Regions from separate parts of the Cytobacillus sp. FSL W7-1323 genome, predicted to be linked through region 1. Evidence: riboswitches for the same ligand, from Rfam matches in the RefSeq annotation. Region 1 holds a riboswitch; the other holds the start of a gene.

Region 1 (9,879 bases):
CGTGAAAAGAAAATGAAAATAACGAACGAAGGTGAGCACATATACAAAAAAATCCGCATTCCGATTGATCAATTCGAAATGGAAATATTAGAGGGAATCACACCTGAAGAACAAGAAGAATGTATTCGTATTTTTGATAGTATTAAAAGCAATTTGTAAGGAGGAAGAAAAAGAAAATGAGTTCAACAAAAGAAAAATTATGGACCAAGGACTTTATCACCGTTTCTTCCGTAAACTTTTTTCTAACATTAGTGTTTTATTTATTAATGGTTACAATTGCCGTGTATGCCGTTGAAGCACATCACGCAACCGCCAGCCAAGCTGGCTTAGTTACTGGCATATTTATTATAGGAACATTGGTAGGAAGATTGTTTATAGGTAAATATATTGATCGTATTGGACGGAAGAAGACTTTAATCATTGGCTTACTATTATTTAGTTTATCAACAAGTCTTTATTTTATTGAAATTGATGTCAATTTCTTACTTATTACCCGCTTTATCCACGGTTTAACATTAGGGATGGCAAGTACAGCAAGTGGTACAATTGTCGCTTCAGTTATTCCGCAAACAAGGAAAGGTGAAGGAATCGGCTATTTTAGTATGAGTAATACTTTAGCGACGGCAATAGGACCTTTTATCGGTATGTTAATGAGTCAATACACAACTTTTCATACGATTTTCATTTTTTGTTTGATTCTTGGTATTATTGGCCTACTTATCGGGTTAACGGTGAATGTGAAAGAGTTAACTGAAGATCAGAAAGCTCAATTTCAATCATCTGGTTTTCAATTATCTAGCTTTATTGAACCAAAGGCACTTCCAATTGCACTCGTCACATTAACAGTCGCATTTTGTTATTCAAGCGTCTTGTCTTTTATTAACTTTTATGCAATTGAAAAGGACTTAGTAAGTGCTGCTAGCTTTTTCTTCTTTGTCTATGCCATTGCTGTCTTACTATCCCGCCCTTTCACTGGTAGGTTAATGGACAGCAAAGGGGCAAATTATGTGATGTATCCAGCGTTCATTTTATTTGGCGTAGGTCTATTCTTACTTAGTAATTCAGCAAATGGTGTTATGCTATTAGTGGCGGGGGCTTTGATTGGCTTAGGCTTTGGTAATATGCAGTCTTGTACACAAGCGATTGCGGTCAAATTAACGCCACCCCATCGCATGGGGCTAGCTACTTCTACCTTCTTTATCTTTCTCGATGGTGGTTTAGGTTTTGGACCCTATTTATTAGGTTTACTGATTCCTATTACAGGCTACAGTATGTTATACATTTACATGGGGATTGTGTCGATTGCTTCAATTATTCTTTACTTTTTAGTTTATGGACGAATCGAACACACTGGGAGTAAACAGACACATCAAACAGCATCAATGTAAAATTAAGGTATGCTATAATTAAAGAAGAGACTCCAAGTAATGGAAGTCTCTTCTTTCTAATTAAAATGGTTTATTCGGTTCATATGTCGGTTGTTGATTCTTCACTTCATATTCATAACTTTTCTCCATTGCTGCTTGTACTTCTTCTGACTGTTCTAATTCTGTATCCATTTGATTGTATTGTTGAGCTTCATTTTGAGCAGCAATAATTTTCTCATCCACTTGATTATCATACTTTTTTTCCATTGCATTCACTCCCCTTTTATAAGATGTCTCGCCTATTTTCCCCCTCAAAAAAACGATTTATACAAAATAATAAAAAGGAGACTGTTCCATGAAGGAATTAATTAAAAACCATCTCCCGCATCTTCAGGAAATACAGATTGAAAGCAATCATTCTGGTTGGGATCATCATATTTATATTGTCAATCAAACATATGTCATCCGAATACCAAAAACAAAACAAGTATTAGTGAAAATAAAAAAGGAAATAAAGCTACTTCACCAGCTCTCATATCTTTCTTCCATTATTGAAATACCAAATTATCTTCCATTTTATAATAAAGACGGACAAATGATTGGTGTTTTTTACCACTTCATTAAAGGACAAGCATTATCTCATTCATTGATTACTCCTCCTTTATATGAAGCCAAGCGGCTAGGAACATTTCTTACAGAATTACATCGTCTGGATATAGATGAAGCAAAGAAATGTAACATAGAAGAACTACATAGTGAAAATTATTGGGCGCAATTACATCAAGCCCTGATTAAAAAAATATTTCCGTTCTTAAAAGACGCAGAAAAAGAAGAAATTGATAAAATGTTTTTAGCGGTGTCAAAATTTAAAGAAGCAAAAGTGGTGATTCATGGTGATCTAACAAGTGCCAATATCCTTTATCATCCAAGCAAAAAGGAAATATCAGGAATTATAGACTTTACAGATACGCAAATAGGGGACCCGGCGTTTGACTTTGCAGGGCTATATTGGGATTTCGGAGATCAATTCACCAAAGAAGCTCTCGCATCTTATCAAACAAAATTCAATAAAGATGAAATGTATAGAAGAGTCACTTCCTTTTACGGCTTACAACCAATATTTCACAAATGGTTGAAAAACGTCAATGACCAGGATGAAAAAGTTGTTCGACAATCCATAAGTACAGGAATGACCAAAATACAAATTATGCACAGATAAGTTTAACAGTATTCTACAACTATTATTAGAAACCGGACAAATCCATATAATTTTGTCCGGTTTCTTGCTTATTATTACTTCGTTATTCCATCCACGCTGGCTTTCCAAATCCTTGAAACTCTTCGTCGATAATTTTTTCAAATTCTGCAGACTCAACCACTTCTTTTAAGTCTTTCGCATATTGTTTATCTTCAAAGTCTGCTTTAACTGCAACCACGTTGCGATAATCATCAAGCATATTTTCTAGTGCTAATGCACTTAATAAGTCCATATCGGCTGCCAACGCAAAGTTACCAGGAACTGCAGCAAGATCCACCCCCTCAAGAGATCTTGGTAATTGTCCTGCTTCAATCGGTTGAAAAACTAAATTCTTTTTATTCTCCTTCACATCTTTTTCAGATACTGTTAGTGGATCGGCGTTTTCATCAATCGTAATTAGACCTTCGTCATTTAACGTATTTAAAGCGCGTGCTGCATTCGTTGGGTCATTTGGAATAGCAATGGTTGCACCGTCTTTAATCTCATCAATTGAATTAAACACATTCGAGTAAATCCCCATTGGGGCTGTTGGTACAATAATTAATGGTGCTAAGTCCATGTTATTTTCTTTCTCGAAATTCTCCAAGTAAATTGTATGTTGGAAAAGGTTAGCTTGTATATCATCTTCATTTAAAGCTTTGTTAGGTTGGATATAATCGCTAAACTCTACGACAGTTACTTTATATCCTTTTTCCTCTAGACCAGGTACAATAGCTTTTTTCAACATATCACTATAAGGACCGGCAGTAGCACCAATTTTTAGTTCTTTCGTTTCATCCACCTTTTCTCCACTCGTGTCTGAACCTCCGCCACATGCTGTTAGTAAACAAACAGTTGCAATGAATAAAACAATTAGCCACTTTCTCATTATGTTTCCTCCCCATAGCTGTAACCAGAATTTTAACCAATAAAAAAAGCCACTATTCATCATCTGAAAGAGGCATTGGTTTTATTCCGCCTTATCTTTCAGAATGAATGGATATCATTCTGCAGGAATTGGCACCTTCCCAATATTGGGGGTTGCCGGACGTCATAGGGCCTAGTCCCTCAGTCTCTCTGGATAAGCTTTTCATTTAATTTTTATGATATGATATTACTACTCTCTTTTATTTTTGTCAATGTTCGAAATAATGCTACATCCAATCTCCCAAGAAAATGGGTTTAGTGATCCAACTACCTTTCCTTTATTCTTTTAAAACAAAAAAGGAAATCGAATATTTCCTTTTATATAAAATTAACTGGACAATTTGTCTTTTTGGTTATAAAATGCGTTCGTATATAGATTAAATGAATGAAGGTGGATTAAAATGGAATTATCGCATCGTTTGAAGCAATTACCTCAACAATTTTTTGCTTCCCTTGTTCAAAAAGTTGCTGCTGCAAAACTTGAAGGCAGAGATGTTATTAACCTAGGACAAGGCAATCCCGACCAGCCAACACCTGCACATATTGTACAATCACTTCAGCAAGCTGCAGAAGACCCAATGACACATAAATATTCTCCTTTTAGAGGAATTAATGAATTAAAGAAGGCCGCCGCTTCCTTTTATGCGCGTGAATATGGGGTAGAAATTGAGCCTGAAAAAGAAGTAGCTATCCTTTTTGGCGCAAAAGCAGGTTTAGTAGAAATTCCATTATGCCTACTCAATGAGGGAGATTTAATGCTCTTACCAGATCCAGGTTACCCTGATTATGAATCTGGTGCGGTTTTGGCAAATGTAAAATACGAAACCTTTCCTTTAAAAGAAGCAAATCAGTTTCTACCTGATTACTCGCAATTTACAGAAAAACAAAAAAAGGATGCCCGCCTACTATTTTTGAATTATCCTAATAATCCAACAGGCGCGACAGCTGATTCCACATTTTTTGAAGAAACTGTTGCTTTTGCTAAGGAAAACAACATTACCATCTTGCATGATTTTGCTTATGGTGCTATCGGCTTTGATGGAAAGAAACCTGAAAGTTTCTTAGCCACAGCCGGAGCGAAAGACGTTGGTATTGAAATGTATACATTATCAAAAACATATAATATGGCTGGGTGGAGAATTGGATTTGCAGTTGGAAATGAACAAATCATTGAAGCCATCAACCTTCTTCAAGACCATATGTATGTAAGCTTATTCCCTGCGATTCAAAAAGCTGCAGCCGATGCATTAAATGGGGATCAAACAAGTGTAGACGAACTTGTTGCTCGATATGAGAGACGTAGAAATGCATTCATGAACGCTTGTGAAAAGGTTGGCTGGCACGGCAAGTCTCCTTCAGGATCGTTTTTTGCTTGGATGCCAGTGCCTGAAGGATACAATAGTGAAGAATTTGCTGACTACTTACTGGAAAAAGCTGATGTAGCTGTTGCCGCAGGAAAAGGCTTTGGGACCTTTGGAGAAGGTTATGTTCGGGTGGGATTACTTGTCGATGAAGAACGATTAATTGAGGCAGTAGAAAGAATTGGCCAACTCAAATTATTTTAATATAAGAGGTATGGCAGCCACAAACCTAGCCCATAGAAACATGTATAACTTATGTTCCTATGGGCTAGGTTGTGTAACTTGGAGGCTTTTATGAACGAACTAAAGCTTCATATTCTCTTCCTTTTAAATTCGCATTCCCGTTACAAGGTATCATCTTCATTGTTACATATGTCTTTACTTAGTTTTTTCGGAACGTATCGTTATCCGACAATCTTTTCTTTTAACAAAGCCAACCTATAAACACATGTACAAACATATACATTATCCAAGTAGGCTCTCAGTTTAATAAATGTTCATATAGCATGATCATTTATCACTGATTGAAGAAAACTTTGTAACGATTGTTCCGTATGAACAACATTTCTTAATTGATAAGGCTGAAGTGCTTTTGCTAGACTCGGATTTATACCAATGAGTCTCACTTCTCCTCCTGTCATTAGAAGAATGCTCTTGATTAAAAGCTCTAAGCCGCTCGTTCCCTCTTTATATACTTTAGCAACCGCTGTTAAATCAATCAGTATCCACCTGTAATCATGATCTGACAGACGGGCAAGCGTTTGCTCCATAATCGTTGTAAATTTATCGCCCGTCATATCGCCAAACAAAGGAATATAACAGATCTCTTTTGTTAAAGAGATAAAAGGACCTGATAATTCATCCAACCTTTGCAATGTTTTTTCTAATGTTTCCTTCTGCTCATAAAGCTCAAAATCTGTCTTTGCTAATCTGTTTTGTAGGGCCTGTAATTTCTCCATTAATGGTTCATTATCATCATCTTTGAATAAAAATTGCATGGACGCATTACCTTGAAAATCCCAACTGATATGAATATCAAATAGTGCTATCGGTATACTTCTTGTTTTTAAATTAGCTTCAAATCTCATACTCTTTTCTGGTATGGCAGCTACCCTTTCAAACTTAGAGATACTCCCTTCATCAACTATACTTTTAATCATACCTTCTGATAAATCAAAGACTTCATCCGCTTTAGATGTATAGCTAATGATTTCACCATTCTTATTAGCTAGTATATACGGTATCGGCAAATGTAGATCAATTAATCGCATTTTTCCTCCCCTCCGTATTAAAAGCAGTGATCCATTTATCTACAGCATATAAGTTTGAAATAATTTCCGGCTTAATAGCGGTAAAAGAAGCTAAATCATATAAATTTGTCAATCTTCCACCTAATAAAATCCTAGGTTTCTTTGGTAAATAAGAAAAAGCTTCCATATATTCCGTAAGTGCCGGTAAATGGGTAGCAATCGAAACTGATAAGCCAATTACATCTGGTTTCCAATCCTTCGCAGCCTGCAATGCATATTGTACAGGTAAATTTGCTCCTAAAAACTTGGTTCTCCATCCATTCTCTGCAAATATACTGGCTACCATCTTTAATCCCAAATAATGCTGCTCTCCTGATAAACAAAGAAACATGGCGGTCGGTGCATCCTTAACAGGTTTAAACTTGTGCTTTGCAGCTAATCTTGAAAGAATGAAATCGCAAACTCCAGATGCCAAATGTTCATCTGCAACTGTTATCTCAAAATTTTCCCATTTAAGACCAATATTAACCATAGCTGGTGTAATAATATCTTGATAAATTTCTACATTAGTCAAATAATCGAATCGCTCAATATATTCCCAAGCATCAGCAACAGCTCCAGATAAAAGGATTTCTGCTAGATCTTCTCCTCTCGTCACTGTGCCTCGCCTCCTTGAACATCTCTTAAAATAGACACAGCCTCTCCTAACAAACCAATATATGCAGAACTAATTTCACTTTCTACCACCGTACATTTCTCTAATTCCTCTTCTAAAAAAAGAAAATTATCAATCAAGGTTTGCGTCGTCATACCATATTTAATTAAGATACCTCTTAACCAAAGGGCATAGTCAGTGAAAATCTTTGACGTATTTAATTCCATTGCCGTCTTTAAATAATCTAAGTGATGCATATTATCAATAAATGTTTGATTTCTCCCACGTTCACCATATCGTTCAATTAATGTAGGGTCTTCTCGAAATATCCTTTTTGTTACTTCTTCTGCGATTATTTCATATTTACTCACTTTACCACAACCTTATATTGCGACACTTTTGGAATGACTGCTGCTAATTCTTTATCTGGATACTTCTTTTCAAGATCATGAATTCGTTGAAAATCTTTACTTCTTACCCAGCGTAAATAATCTTCCTTTGTTTCAAAAATTAATTGTACTGTCAATTCTCCTTTACGTTTATCATTCTGAAGCAACATAAAGTCGACGAACCCATCTGCTTTATCGACTAAACGTGAACGATTCTTATATATTTCAATCACTTCATCTGCTTTACTTTCATTTACATCAAAAGTTGAGAATACGGTATACATAACTTCCCCCTACACATTTGGACTTGTGTTACTTCTCCATTCCATTACAATGGTTGGAATACTAAATCCGAAAATGGAATCATTCATTTTTCCTACTTGTTTAAATCCTTTTGAATGATAAAAATCCAAAGCAGAATCATTTCGCATCACAACAGAAACCGTAATTTTATTGACATCATAAAAATATTCAAACATCGCTTTTAGTAGGGCTGTACCAATACCTCGGCGGTGAAAACTCGGCAATATATATAAAGCACCTAATTCTATTTCTTTCTTAATATTTATTAATGAAAAATGAACGAAACCAATAACTTCTCCTTCTTCTTCAGCAACCAATAAAACCGAAGTAGATAAACTTCTCATTAAAGCGTCTTCAGTATATACAGATAATAAAAAATCAACCTGTGTTCGCTCGGGAATTAAACCTTCATATGCGTAACGCCAACTCTCCCTAGCAACAGATTGGATTTGTGTACTATCTTTTCTTGAGAATAATCTAATTTTCATGTTCAATACCCACTAAAAGGAAGGAAATTTCCTTAAACGTATTTTATCTATAATTGTAACAGGAAATGAGGTTAAGAAAAAGGCAAAGGCAAGAATGGTATTGTTCATAAAATAAACAAACGTAAGTTTTTACTCAAAGCTTGTTCCAAAAAATCATTCTATTGTATAATAGGACTAGATAAAGGCATATATTAGAAAAGATCGGTGGTGCGGCAACACCGTCCGATCTCGCAATAGCATTAGCCAATGAACAATTGACACCATCCACCTATACATGAGGTGGATTATTTTTTATCATCGTTTTTGAATTGTAGCACAGCCATTATTAAACTTGTAAATGTACAAGCAAACACCAATGCCTCAAAAACTGACAAAGCAACACCCCCCTTCTACGGGGAATAATGGCTAAATTGACTATTGCTATTCTTATTATAGCACCACTATGTATATTTTTGGAATTTTGTGAAAAAATCACATAGATGCGATCATTCAATAGCAATTCAGCAAAAAAAGAGTTGAAACGAAAGAATAAATTTTTCATTCCAACTACTTCTCATTTCATGATTATTTCTTAAGTCCCCGTTTTAAGAGAGTGATTTCTAACTTAAAATTTCTTAGTGCTTCTTCCTTTGATTGATCCTTAGAAAATGTTTCGATAATACTCCTTAGTAAAACAGATGTAAGTATTTTCATTAAATACTTAAACTCTTCCTGATTTGAGATATGCAATATTTCTTTATTTACCTTTGATTCGAATTGGATAAACTGCTGATTCGTTTCATATCCATTGAAACTTCGACCAAATTCATGTTCCACTTCATATGTCATATTTAAAAATAAATTTTTGAGAAAGTTCCGATTCTCATCTTGTTCAGTAATCACCTTTTCGAAAAAAGCAATCATCATTTCAAAAATATCCCCATTGTGCTTATTCAATAAAAAGTAAACTTCACTTTGATTCCTTTTTACTCTCTCTTCTAGCAAGTAAAAAAAAGCATCTTCCTTATCTTCAAAATATTGATAAAAACTCCCCCTTGGAATACGGGCAGATTTTACAATATTACTAATGGATGCTTGCGATAGTGGAACACGAGAAAACTCTTGCTTTACAGCATTGATAAGCTTTTCGCGTTTTTCAATTGATAAATTATAAAAAGTGATTTTTGGCATTATACTCCCCTCCCTAAAGGAATCAATCTAAAACGAGGAACGGCGCTGTTCTTCACGCAGAAATTCCATGAATTGTGCAAGCGCCATAACAGGCTTCTCATTAATTATTATGATATATCTTTTTTTCATTTGTTCAGTTGCTATTTTGCTGTCATTAATACGTTGGATCATATAATCAACGCTTGTTTTCTCAATTGCTTTTCTGCGGATTTTCGATTCCTTAGATAAAGCCATACCTACAGCACCTAAAATGGAGTAGATGAGCAAAGTAATCCAAGTGTTTTCATCCATGGGCATGGTGAAAAGAACAATGATGATATTCATGATTGAGAAAACAACAAGCGGAAATGAAAATAACGAAAATCGAGAAGCAACTCTCATCGCTGGCGCTAAACGTTCATTTAATAATTCAATTTCTTTCTTAACAAATACAGGCATATCAGTAAAAGGATTCATATTCATGTGAATGCCATCCTTTCTATTTTATTTAATCACAAATAGGGTTTTCCCCTATCTATAGTTTCCCCTCACCTAATGGGAATACTGCCGGTAAATACATGCCGATGTTACCAAAATCAGTTGTGCATATTCCTTAAACCTTGTGGCTTTTTACATATAGAAACCTTTATACCTTGCAAACGAAGTTTCTTAACGATTTGGTTTAATGGCGTATTCAATATTTCCCCTCCCGAAAATGACAGTGTGTCATAATTAATTTTAATTTTAAATGAC
Region 2 (10,981 bases), 900 kb from region 1:
GCTAGTACTTCTCCGCCTACTTGTTTCGCGCGAGCTTCTTTGTCTGTAAGAACGCCTTGAGAAGTAGAAACGAGTGCGATACCAAGACCGTTAAGAACGCGTGGTACCTCATCAGCTTTAGCATAAACACGAAGACCAGGTTTACTGATACGTTTTAAGCCTGTGATTACACGTTCATTTTTTGCACCGTATTTTAAGAAAATGCGGATAATGCCTTGCTTGTTATCTTCGATAAACTCTACATCACGTACGAAGCCTTCACGCTTAAGGATTTCAGCAACTTCTTTTTTAATATTAGAAGCAGGAACTTCTAATTTTTCGTGACGAACCATGTTCGCATTACGGATGCGAGTTAGCAAATCTGCAATTGGATCTGTCATGACCATTGTTTTTACCTCCTTCCCTAACTTTGGGTTTACCAGCTAGCTTTTTTAACGCCAGGAATTTGTCCTTTATATGCTAATTCACGGAAACAAATACGGCAAAGCTTAAATTTACGGTATACAGAATGTGGACGTCCACAACGTTCGCAACGTGTATATTCTTGTACCTTGTATTTAGGCGTGCGTTTTTGTTTCGCAATCATTGACTTTTTAGCCACGTTTTCGCCTCCCTCTAATTAACGATTACTTTTGGAATGGCATTCCAAATTGTGTTAAAAGTTCACGAGCTTCTTCATCAGTATTGGCAGTTGTTACGATAACGATATCCATACCACGAACTTTGCTTACTTTATCGTAATCGATCTCAGGGAAGATCAATTGCTCTTTAATACCAAGTGTGTAGTTTCCGCGTCCGTCGAAAGACTTTTTAGAAATACCACGGAAGTCACGTACACGTGGAAGAGAAACAGATACTAATTTATCGAAGAATTCGTACATGCGTTCTCCACGTAAAGTAACTTTCGCTCCGATTGGCATACCTTCACGTAAACGGAAGCCAGCGATTGATTTTTTCGCGCGAGTGATAACAGGTTTTTGACCTGCGATTTGTGTTAATTCCTCAACAGCATTATCTAATGCTTTAGAGTTTTGCACAGCATCACCCACACCCATGTTGATAACGATTTTTTCAAGTTTTGGTACTTGCATTACTGATTTATAGTTAAACTTGCTCACAAGAGCAGGAGTAATTTCTTTTACATGTTTTTCTTTTAGGCGGTTCATCGATTGTACCTCCCTTCTTCATTGATCTATTTATCTAAAGATTCACCTGATTTTTTTGCTACACGCACTTTTTTCCCATCAACCGTTTGATAGCCTACGCGAGTTGGTTCACCAGATTTAGGGTCAACCGGCATAACGTTTGATACATGAATAGGTGCTTCTTGGCTAAGGATTCCACCTTGAGGATTCAAGTTAGATGGTTTAGCGTGTTTCTTTACGATATTAACACCTTCTACAAGAACGCGTTCTTGTTTTGGGTAAGCAGCAAGAATAACGCCTGATTTGCCTTTATCCTTACCAGAGATGACCATTACTTTATCACCTTTTTTTACATGCATCTGTGTGCACCTCCTTAAAGGCATTTTGTTTAATTTTTATAGTACTTCTGGAGCTAATGATACGATTTTCATGAAGTTGTTCTCGCGTAGTTCACGAGCAACTGGTCCAAAGATACGTGTACCACGAGGACCTTTATCGTCACGAATAATTACACATGCGTTTTCATCAAAACGGATGTATGTGCCATCTTTACGACGAACGCCGCTCTTTGTACGAACGACAACAGCTTTAACAACATCACCTTTTTTAACAACGCCACCTGGTGTTGCTTGTTTCACTGTGCAAACAATTACATCACCGATGTTGGCAGTTTTACGGCCTGATCCACCTAAAACTTTAATTGTAAGTACTTCACGAGCACCAGAGTTATCAGCAACTTTTAAACGTGATTCTTGTTGAATCATCTGTGTAACCTCCCTTCGGGATCAAACATATTTCCGAACAATTAGATAATAACTGCTTTCTCAACAACTTCAACTAGACGGAAGCGTTTAGTCGCAGATAATGGGCGAGTTTCCATGATACGAACGATATCGCCGATTTTTGCTTCATTTTGCTCATCATGAGCTTTAAACTTTTTAGAGTACTTTACGCGTTTGCCGTATAATGGATGCTTTTTGTATGTTTCGACTAAAACAGTAACAGTTTTATCCATTTTGTCTGAAACAACGCGTCCAGAGTATACTTTGCGTTGGTTACGTTCACTCATTGTGCGAACCTCCTCTCAATATCACTTGCTAAAACCAATTTCTCTTTCACGGATAACAGTTTTCATACGAGCAATTGCTTTACGCACTTCACGGATGCGAGCTGTGTTTTCCAGTTGTCCAGTCGCCAATTGAAAGCGTAGATTAAAAAGCTCTTCTTTTAATGATTTAACTTTTTGTTCTATTTCGGCAGTGGTAAGGTCACGAATTTCATTAGCTTTCATTTGATTCACCACCAATTTCTTCTCGTTTTACAAACTTACATTTAACTGGAAGTTTGTGTGCTGCAAGACGTAGAGCTTCACGAGCGATCTCTTCAGATACACCTGCAATTTCGAACATTACTTTACCAGGCTTAACAACTGCAACCCATCCTTCAGGAGCACCCTTACCAGAACCCATTCGGACTTCAAGAGGCTTAGCAGTGTATGGCTTATGCGGGAATATTTTAATCCAAACTTTACCGCCACGTTTCATGTAACGAGTCATTGCAATACGGGCAGATTCGATTTGACGGTTAGTGATCCAAGAAGCATCTTGAGCTTGTAGACCATATTCACCGAATGTTACTTCAGTACCACCTTTTGCTTGACCGCGCATTTTTCCACGGTGTACACGACGATATTTTACGCGTTTTGGCAATAGCATATTATTTGCCTCCTTCCCCATTATTCTTCTTTGTAGGAAGCACCTCTCCACGATAGATCCATACTTTTACGCCTAACTTACCGTAAGTCGTATCTGCTTCTGCTGTAGCATAATCAATGTCAGCACGAAGAGTATGAAGTGGTACAGTTCCTTCGCTATAAGATTCAGAACGAGCGATATCAGCACCGCCAAGACGTCCAGATACCATTGTTTTGATACCTTTAGCTCCTGCGCGCATAGCACGTTGAATAGTTTGTTTTTGAGCACGACGGAATGATACACGGTTTTCCAATTGACGAGCAATGTTTTCCGCTACTAATTTCGCGTCGATGTCAGCTTTTTTGATTTCAAGAATATTGATGTGAACACGTTTGCCAGTAAGTGCGTTAAGTGCTTTACGCAACGCCTCTACCTCAGTACCACCTTTACCGATAACCATTCCTGGTTTTGCAGTATGGACTGTGATATTTAAGCGATTAGCTGCACGTTCGATTTCTACTTTAGAAACAGATGCATCGCTTAAGCGTTTTGTGATGTACTCACGAACTTTCAGGTCTTCGTGTAAAAGATCAGCGTAGTCTTTACCTGCGTACCATTTTGACTCCCAATCACGGATGACACCGATACGCAAACCGACTGGATTTACTTTTTGACCCACAGATTATCCCTCCTTCTTTTCTGATACAACGATTGTGATGTGACTTGTGCGTTTGTTGATTGCGCTAGCACGACCTTGTGCGCGTGGACGGAAACGTTTTAAAGTTGGTCCTTCGTCAACAAATGCTTGCTCAACTACTAAATTATTAACATCCATTTCGTAGTTGTGCTCTGCGTTAGCTAGTGCAGATTTTAATACTTTTTCTACGATTGGAGAAGCAGCTTTTGGAGTTAAATTTAAAATCGCTACCGCTTCACCTACTTGCTTACCTCGAATTAAATCTACGACTAAACGAGCTTTACGAGGAGCAATACGAACTGTTCTTGCAACAGCTTTAGCTTGCATTATAATGCCCTCCTCTCATTAACGTCTTGTTTTCTTATCATCATTACCATGGCCTTTGTATGCACGTGTTGGAGCAAATTCTCCAAGCTTGTGGCCTACCATATCTTCAGTAACATAAACAGGCACATGTTTGCGACCATCATACACTGCGATAGTGTGTCCGATGAATTGTGGGAAGATCGTAGAACGGCGAGACCAAGTCTTCACTACTTGCTTGCCATCAGTTTCATTTAACTTTTCGATCTTTGTCATTAAATGTTCGTCAACAAAAGGTCCTTTTTTTAAGCTGCGACCCATGATTGAACCTCCCTTCGTGATTGTTCTACGGCCCGTCTTTGGAACCGTAGTTCAATCCCGTTATTTTTTACGACGACGTACGATAAATTTATCAGATTGATTGTTTTTCTTACGTGTTTTGTATCCAAGAGTTGGTTTACCCCAAGGAGACATAGGTGATTTACGACCGATAGGAGCTTTACCTTCACCACCACCGTGTGGGTGATCGTTAGGGTTCATAACAGATCCACGTACAGTTGGGCGTTTACCTAACCAACGAGAACGACCGGCTTTACCGATGTTAATCAATTCGTGTTGTTCGTTACCAACTTGACCTACAGTAGCGCGGCAAGTAGCAAGAATCATACGAACTTCACCAGAGTTTAAACGTACTAATACGTATTTACCTTCTTTACCAAGTACTTGTGCACTTGTTCCAGCAGAACGTACCAACTGTCCACCTTTACCAGGTTTAAGTTCGATGTTGTGGATTACAGTACCCACAGGAATGTTTGTAAGTGGTAATGCATTACCTACTTTGATATCTGCTTCAGGACCAGACATTACTTCTGCGCCTACTTTAAGAGTCTTAGGAGCTAGGATGTAACGCTTTTCTCCATCTACATAATTAATTAGTGCAATGTTAGCTGAGCGGTTTGGATCATACTCGACTGTAGCAACGCGACCTGGTATTCCATCTTTGTCACGTTTAAAGTCGATGATACGATATTGACGTTTATGACCGCCGCCTTGATGACGAACTGTCAACTTACCTTGGTTGTTACGGCCACCTTTGCGCTTTACTGGAGCAAGCAAAGATTTTTCTGGTTTGTCTGTAGTGATTTCTGCGAAATCAGATACCGTCATGCCGCGACGACCATTAGAGGTAGGTTTGTATTTTTTAATCGCCATTTCATTTCCCTCCTCTTCTTGTTAGAAATTAAGCTTCAAAGATTTCGATTTCTTTGCTGTCAGCAGTTAGTTTAACAATCGCTTTACGGCGTTTGTTTGTATAACCACCGAATTTACCCATGCGCTTGAATTTACCTTTGTAGTTCATGATGTTCACTTTTTCAACTTTTACATCAAAGATTTCTTGAACAGCATCTTTAACTTGAGTTTTATTAGCTCTTACATCAACTTCAAAAGTATATTTTTTGTCAGCCATGATGTCAGTAGAACGTTCAGTGATAACGGGGCGCTTAATGATATCGCGTGCATCCATTATGCAAGCACCTCCTCTACTTTTTCGACCGCTTGCTTAGTCATGATCAATTTATCATGATTTAAAACGTCTAATACACTGATTCCGTTAGCAGTAACAACTGTTACTCCAGGGATGTTACGAGCAGATAATGCTACGTTTTCATCGATGTCTGCAGTTACGATTAATGCTTTAGAATCTACAGAAAGACCTTTAAGTAGACCTTTAAAGTCTTTTGTTTTTGGAGCTTCGAAAGATAGTGTTTCTAATACTAGAATGTTCTCTTCCGCAACTTTAGTAGATAACGCTGATTTGATAGCTAAGCGACGAACTTTTTTAGGTAATTTATAGCTATAGCTGCGTGGTACAGGACCAAATACAGTACCGCCTCCGCGCCATTGTGGTGAACGAATTGAACCTTGACGAGCACGACCTGTGCCTTTTTGACGCCATGGTTTACGTCCTCCGCCAGCTACTTCAGAACGAATTTTAGTTTTATGAGTTCCTTGACGTAGAGAAGCTCTTTGCATAATAACAGCTTCAAACATCACGTGGTTGTTTGGCTCGATACCAAAGATTGAGTCGTTCAGCTCAATATCGCCAACTTGTGAACCACTTTGGTTTAATAATGCAACTTTAGGCATTCTTACTTCCTCCTTTCCGGGTTATTACTTTGCTTTAACCGCACTTACTAGTTTTAGAAGCGCTTTTTTAGAGCCAGGTACATTACCTTTTACTAATAGAAGATTGCGTTCTGCATCTACTTTTACGATTTCAAGGTTTTGTACTGTGATTTGTTCTCCGCCCATGCGACCAGGTAATAATTTACCTTTAAATACGCGGTTTGGAGCAACAGGACCCATTGAACCTGGGCGACGGTGGTAACGTGAACCGTGTGCCATTGGTCCGCGAGATTGTCCGTGGCGTTTAATTGCACCTTGGAAACCTTTACCTTTTGAAATTCCTGTTACATCAATTTTTTCACCTTCAGCGAAAATATCAACTTTGACTTCCTGACCAACTTCATACTCAGCTAAGTCAGCTCCGCGTAATTCGCGAACGAAGCGCTTAGGAGTAGTATCAGCTTTAGCAGCGTGTCCTTTTTCCGGTTTGTTTGAAAGCTTTTCACGTTTATCTTCAAAACCGATTTGGATTGCTTCGTATCCATCAGTATCAACTGATTTCTTTTGAAGAACAACGTTTGGAGTAGCTTCAACCACTGTTACCGGGATAAGATCACCGTTTTCAGCAAATACTTGAGTCATACCAATCTTTCTTCCTAAGATTCCTTTGGTCATTTCAGTCACACCTCCTAGATTGTTTTAATGTATTAATTAAAGTTTAATTTCGATATCAACACCAGATGGTAAGTCTAAACGCATTAATGAATCGACTGTTTGTGGTGTTGGATTAATGATGTCGATTAAACGTTTGTGTGTACGCATTTCGAATTGCTCACGAGAATCTTTATATTTATGCACCGCACGAAGAATTGTGTAAACTGACTTTTCAGTTGGCAATGGGATCGGACCAGATACAGCCGCACCAGAGCGTTTTGCAGTTTCAACGATTTTTTCAGCAGATTGATCAAGAATTCTGTGATCATAAGCTTTTAAACGAATACGAATTTTTTGTTTTGCCATTATTTTCCCTCCTTTTCGCCTATTTTCATATAGACATTCTCCGTGAAAATTTCCCACACACTCGCCATGGCAAAGCGGCCGGGTGTGTCAGCAACCTTTCACTTCATCGCAGTCAAAGACCAACATTGTCTATTATACAGAAAAGACATAACAAATGCAACTATTGATTGCGTTTCTCTCTGTTCTGCACACTTTTAACATTATAACTGCTGTTAATAGTGTTTTCAAGTATATCTTCCTCTTTACATCATTTTCTAAAAAAACGCTTATTTAATTACTTATTTTTAAATTTTCTAAATTTTTATTTGACAAACATAGACTCATTCATGTAAATTTTAGTCAATAAAATATTTTTTATTTCTTATCATGAGAGGTTGAGGGATAGGCCCGATGACACCTCAGCAACCATCAATAGTGAACATTATTGAAAAGGTGCTAATTCCTACAAGCTATACGCTTGAAAGATGAGAAGATGACTATGATAATAATAGGCCTTCTTCTTGAGGGCCTTTTTTATTTTCTCTTTGGCTTCTCATCCATTGAATTCAACAAAATATGAATTGAAGGAGTGAGACCTTTGAACTTCCTTGAAAAAATAAAGAACCAAGTATTAATTGCTGACGGTGCGATAGGAACACTTCTTTATTCTTATGGTACGGATACATGTTTTGAAGAGTTAAACCTCTCAGCACCGGAACAAATTCAGCACATTCATCAAGCCTATCTCCATGCAGGTGCTGATTTAATTCAAACAAATTCCTACGCTGCGAATTATTTAAAATTGAAACGGTATGGCCTAGAGGATTCAGTCAAAGAGATTAATAGTGCGGCTGTAAAACTGGCACGATCTAGTATTCAACAGCACCAGGCATATGTGCTTGGCACAATTGGAGGTGTACGAGGATTAAACCCCCTCTCTATTCCTCTAGATGAAATTAAACGTAACTTTCGTGAACAGCTATACTGCTTATTGTTAGAAGGCGTAGATGGGCTCCTTCTTGAAACATATTATGATTTAGAAGAATTAGAAACGGTTCTCTCTATTGCCCGGAAAGAAACGGATATACCTATAATTGCCCAAGTGTCTTTACAAGAAATCGCTATATTACAAAATGGGACGTTAATTAATGACGCCTTAAAAAGGTTAGAAGCTAAAGGGGCAGATGTTGTCGGGGTAAACTGCCGTTTAGGTCCACATCATATGTTAGAGACACTCTCCTCCGTTGAATTACCTCAGCACGCGTTTCTCTCTGCATATCCTAACGCGAGTCTACCGGCCTATATCGATGGTACGATTCAATATAAGGAGAGTGAAGACTATTTTAGAAAATCAGCGAAGTCCTTCCTTAAGCAAGGTGTTCGACTGCTTGGTGGTTGCTGCGGAACGACACCTGGCCATATTAAAGCATTTGCAGACGAAGTTAGGCATGCTGTACCGATTATTGAAAAACAAGTAACAAATAAAAGGAAACCTAAAATAGAGAGAATTACAATCGAACGCACCAATACCCCGTTAGAGACACTTGTACAAGAAAAACGCACCATCATCGTCGAACTAGACCCACCTAAGAAGCTATCAACTGCTAAATTTTTTGAAGGTGCCAGAGCCTTAAAAGATGCTGGGGTTGATGCAATCACACTCGCAGATAACTCTCTTGCGACACCACGAATCGCAAATGAAGCCCTAGCACATATCATCCAAAAGGATACAAACGTTCGACCACTTGTCCACCTCTCCTGTAGAGATCGAAACTTAATCGGCTTACAATCACATCTCATGGGTCTTCATACATTGGGGTTGCATGATATTTTAGCCATTACAGGGGATCCGGCAAGAGTTGGTAATTTCCCAGGCGCTTCATCTGTGTTTGATTTATCTTCCTTTGAATTAATAGAAATGATTAAACAATTTAATGAAGGAATTTCCCCTTCAGGTTCTGAACTTGGTGAAAATGCCGTCTTTTCTGTCGGGGCAGCATTTAATCCTCATGTCAAATCCTTAGACAAAGCTGTTGCCCGACTTGAAAGGAAGATAAAAGCAGGCGCTGATTATATCGTGTCACAGCCAGTGTTTTCAGTAACACAACTATTAGAGATTCATGAGGCAACAAAGCATCTGTCCGCACCTATTTTCATCGGAATGATGCCACTGATTAGCAGCAAAAATGCAGAGTATCTTCATAACGAAGTGCCTGGTATCAAGATTACTCAAACGACCCGCGACAGAATGGCTAAAGCGGTTAACCCTGTTCTAGCTGAGAAAGAAGGCTTATTAATTACAAAAGAGTTGATCGATGCAGCCTTAGAACTCTTTCAAGGCATCTACCTTGTTACCCCCTTCCTTAGATATCAACTTACAACCGAGCTGACCAATCATATTAGAAGAAAAGATCAACAGATGAAGGAGCATCATTATGTCAAAAGTAGCCATCACTAAACAAATGACGGAAAAGATTTTAATCATGGATGGAGCAATGGGTACCATGCTACAAGAAGCCCACCTAACTGCAGATGACTTTGGTGGTGAGGATTTAGAAGGTTGTAATGAACACCTCACACTTACGCGACCTGAATTGATTCAATCAATTCATGAAGCTTATCTTTCGGCAGGGGCAGATATAATTGAAACAAATACATTCGGAGCGACGCGTATCGTTTTAGAAGAATATAATATTGGGCATTTAAGTGAATTATTAAACCGCAGAGCGGCTGAAATCGCTATAAAAGCAGCGCATAAATACGACAAGCCTAATCATCCGCGATATGTAGCAGGATCTATGGGACCAACTACTAAGACATTAAGCGTTACCGGTGGAACAACTTTTAAACAATTAGTCATGGATTATCGTACACAAGCCATAGGACTCATTGACGGTGGTGTAGATTTATTATTAATAGAAACAAGCCAAGATCTCCTTAATGTAAAAGCTGCTTTCCTAGGGATTAAAGAAGCCTTTCATCACACAAAGAAAGAACTCCCTATAATGGTATCAGGGACAATAGAACCGATGGGCACCACTTTGGCAGGGCAAAACATCGAAGCGTTTTACATTTCAATAGAGCACATGAAACCAATAGCTGTTGGACTCAACTGCGCAACTGGACCGGAATTTATGCAAGAGCATATTCGCTCTCTAGCACAACTCTCTTCAACTGGGGTTAGCTGTTATCCTAATGCAGGCTTACCAGATGAAGACGGTTGTTATCACGAAACAGCAGAATCTCTATCTACAAAGCTTTTGGATTTTGCCACACAGGGCTGGGTGAATATCGTTGGTGGTTGTTGCGGTACCACACCAGCGCACATCACAGCAATCAGTCAAGCATTAGCCCATGTACCACCCCGTCCCATTACTAAAAAGAGACAGCATAAACTATCAGGTATTGAACCCCTTACCTATGATGAATCTATTAGACCGATTATGGTTGGTGAGCGGACAAATGTCATTGGCTCAAAAAAATTCAAACGGTTGATTAATGAAGGAAAGTATGAGGAAGCATCGGAAATTGCTAGAGCCCAAGTTAAAAAAGGAGCAAGCGTCATTGATATATGCCTTGCTGACCCTGATCGTAATGAGATAGAAGATATGGACCATTTTTTAGCTGAAGTAACGAAAAAAATCAAAGTTCCCCTAGTCATTGATTCAACTGATGATGAAGTAATCGCCAAAGCTCTTACCTACTCTCAAGGTAAAGCTATAATCAATTCGATTAACTTAGAAGATGGTGAGGACCGATTCACCTTTGCTGCAAAGCTTATCCATCAGTACGGAGCAGCCATTGTTGTCGGTACCATTGATGAGGAAGGCATGGCCATCACAGCTGAAAACAAGCTAGTCATAGCTAAACGGGCCTATCATATCCTCGTTGAGCAGTATCAAGTACCTCCAGAGGATATTATCTTCGACCCCCTCGTATTTCCTGTCGGCACTGGAGATGAACAATATATTGGTTCTGCTAAAGAAACTGTACTTGGTATTAAACTTATTAAAGAA

What was found. A riboswitch is a leader RNA that binds a small molecule or an ion and turns the genes downstream of it on or off. The one in region 1 is predicted to bind S-adenosylmethionine.
Region 2: another riboswitch for S-adenosylmethionine. It lies ahead of MKX67_RS00700 (bifunctional homocysteine S-methyltransferase/methylenetetrahydrofolate reductase); the one in region 1 lies ahead of MKX67_RS05440 (MetQ/NlpA family ABC transporter substrate-binding protein).

Annotation. Positions count from the first base shown of each region.
Region 1 is NZ_CP151998.1:1,036,567-1,046,445, reverse strand. Features, by position in the region: gene MKX67_RS05460 (MarR family transcriptional regulator) at 1-159, shown strand, start outside; gene MKX67_RS05455 (MFS transporter) at 177-1,388, shown strand; gene MKX67_RS05450 (hypothetical protein) at 1,449-1,634, opposite strand; gene MKX67_RS05445 (aminoglycoside phosphotransferase family protein) at 1,723-2,586, shown strand; gene MKX67_RS05440 (MetQ/NlpA family ABC transporter substrate-binding protein) at 2,669-3,493, opposite strand; SAM riboswitch class I at 3,582-3,692, opposite strand; gene MKX67_RS05435 (pyridoxal phosphate-dependent aminotransferase) at 3,933-5,096, shown strand; gene MKX67_RS05430 (STAS domain-containing protein) at 5,390-6,163, opposite strand; gene MKX67_RS05425 (cobalamin-dependent protein) at 6,150-6,800, opposite strand; gene MKX67_RS05420 (hypothetical protein) at 6,797-7,168, opposite strand; gene MKX67_RS05415 (antibiotic biosynthesis monooxygenase) at 7,165-7,470, opposite strand; gene MKX67_RS05410 (GNAT family N-acetyltransferase) at 7,480-7,977, opposite strand; gene MKX67_RS05405 (TetR family transcriptional regulator) at 8,542-9,147, opposite strand; gene MKX67_RS05400 (DUF5392 family protein) at 9,175-9,609, opposite strand.
Region 2 is NZ_CP151998.1:139,143-150,123, reverse strand. Features, by position in the region: gene rpsH (30S ribosomal protein S8) at 1-386, opposite strand, end outside; gene rpsN (30S ribosomal protein S14) at 416-601, opposite strand; gene rplE (50S ribosomal protein L5) at 627-1,166, opposite strand; gene rplX (50S ribosomal protein L24) at 1,193-1,504, opposite strand; gene rplN (50S ribosomal protein L14) at 1,541-1,909, opposite strand; gene rpsQ (30S ribosomal protein S17) at 1,951-2,214, opposite strand; gene rpmC (50S ribosomal protein L29) at 2,236-2,436, opposite strand; gene rplP (50S ribosomal protein L16) at 2,426-2,860, opposite strand; gene rpsC (30S ribosomal protein S3) at 2,862-3,518, opposite strand; gene rplV (50S ribosomal protein L22) at 3,522-3,863, opposite strand; gene rpsS (30S ribosomal protein S19) at 3,882-4,160, opposite strand; gene rplB (50S ribosomal protein L2) at 4,221-5,051, opposite strand; gene rplW (50S ribosomal protein L23) at 5,080-5,364, opposite strand; gene rplD (50S ribosomal protein L4) at 5,364-5,987, opposite strand; gene rplC (50S ribosomal protein L3) at 6,012-6,641, opposite strand; gene rpsJ (30S ribosomal protein S10) at 6,678-6,986, opposite strand; SAM riboswitch class I at 7,345-7,457, shown strand; gene MKX67_RS00700 (bifunctional homocysteine S-methyltransferase/methylenetetrahydrofolate reductase) at 7,564-9,423, shown strand; gene metH (methionine synthase) at 9,401-10,981, shown strand, end outside.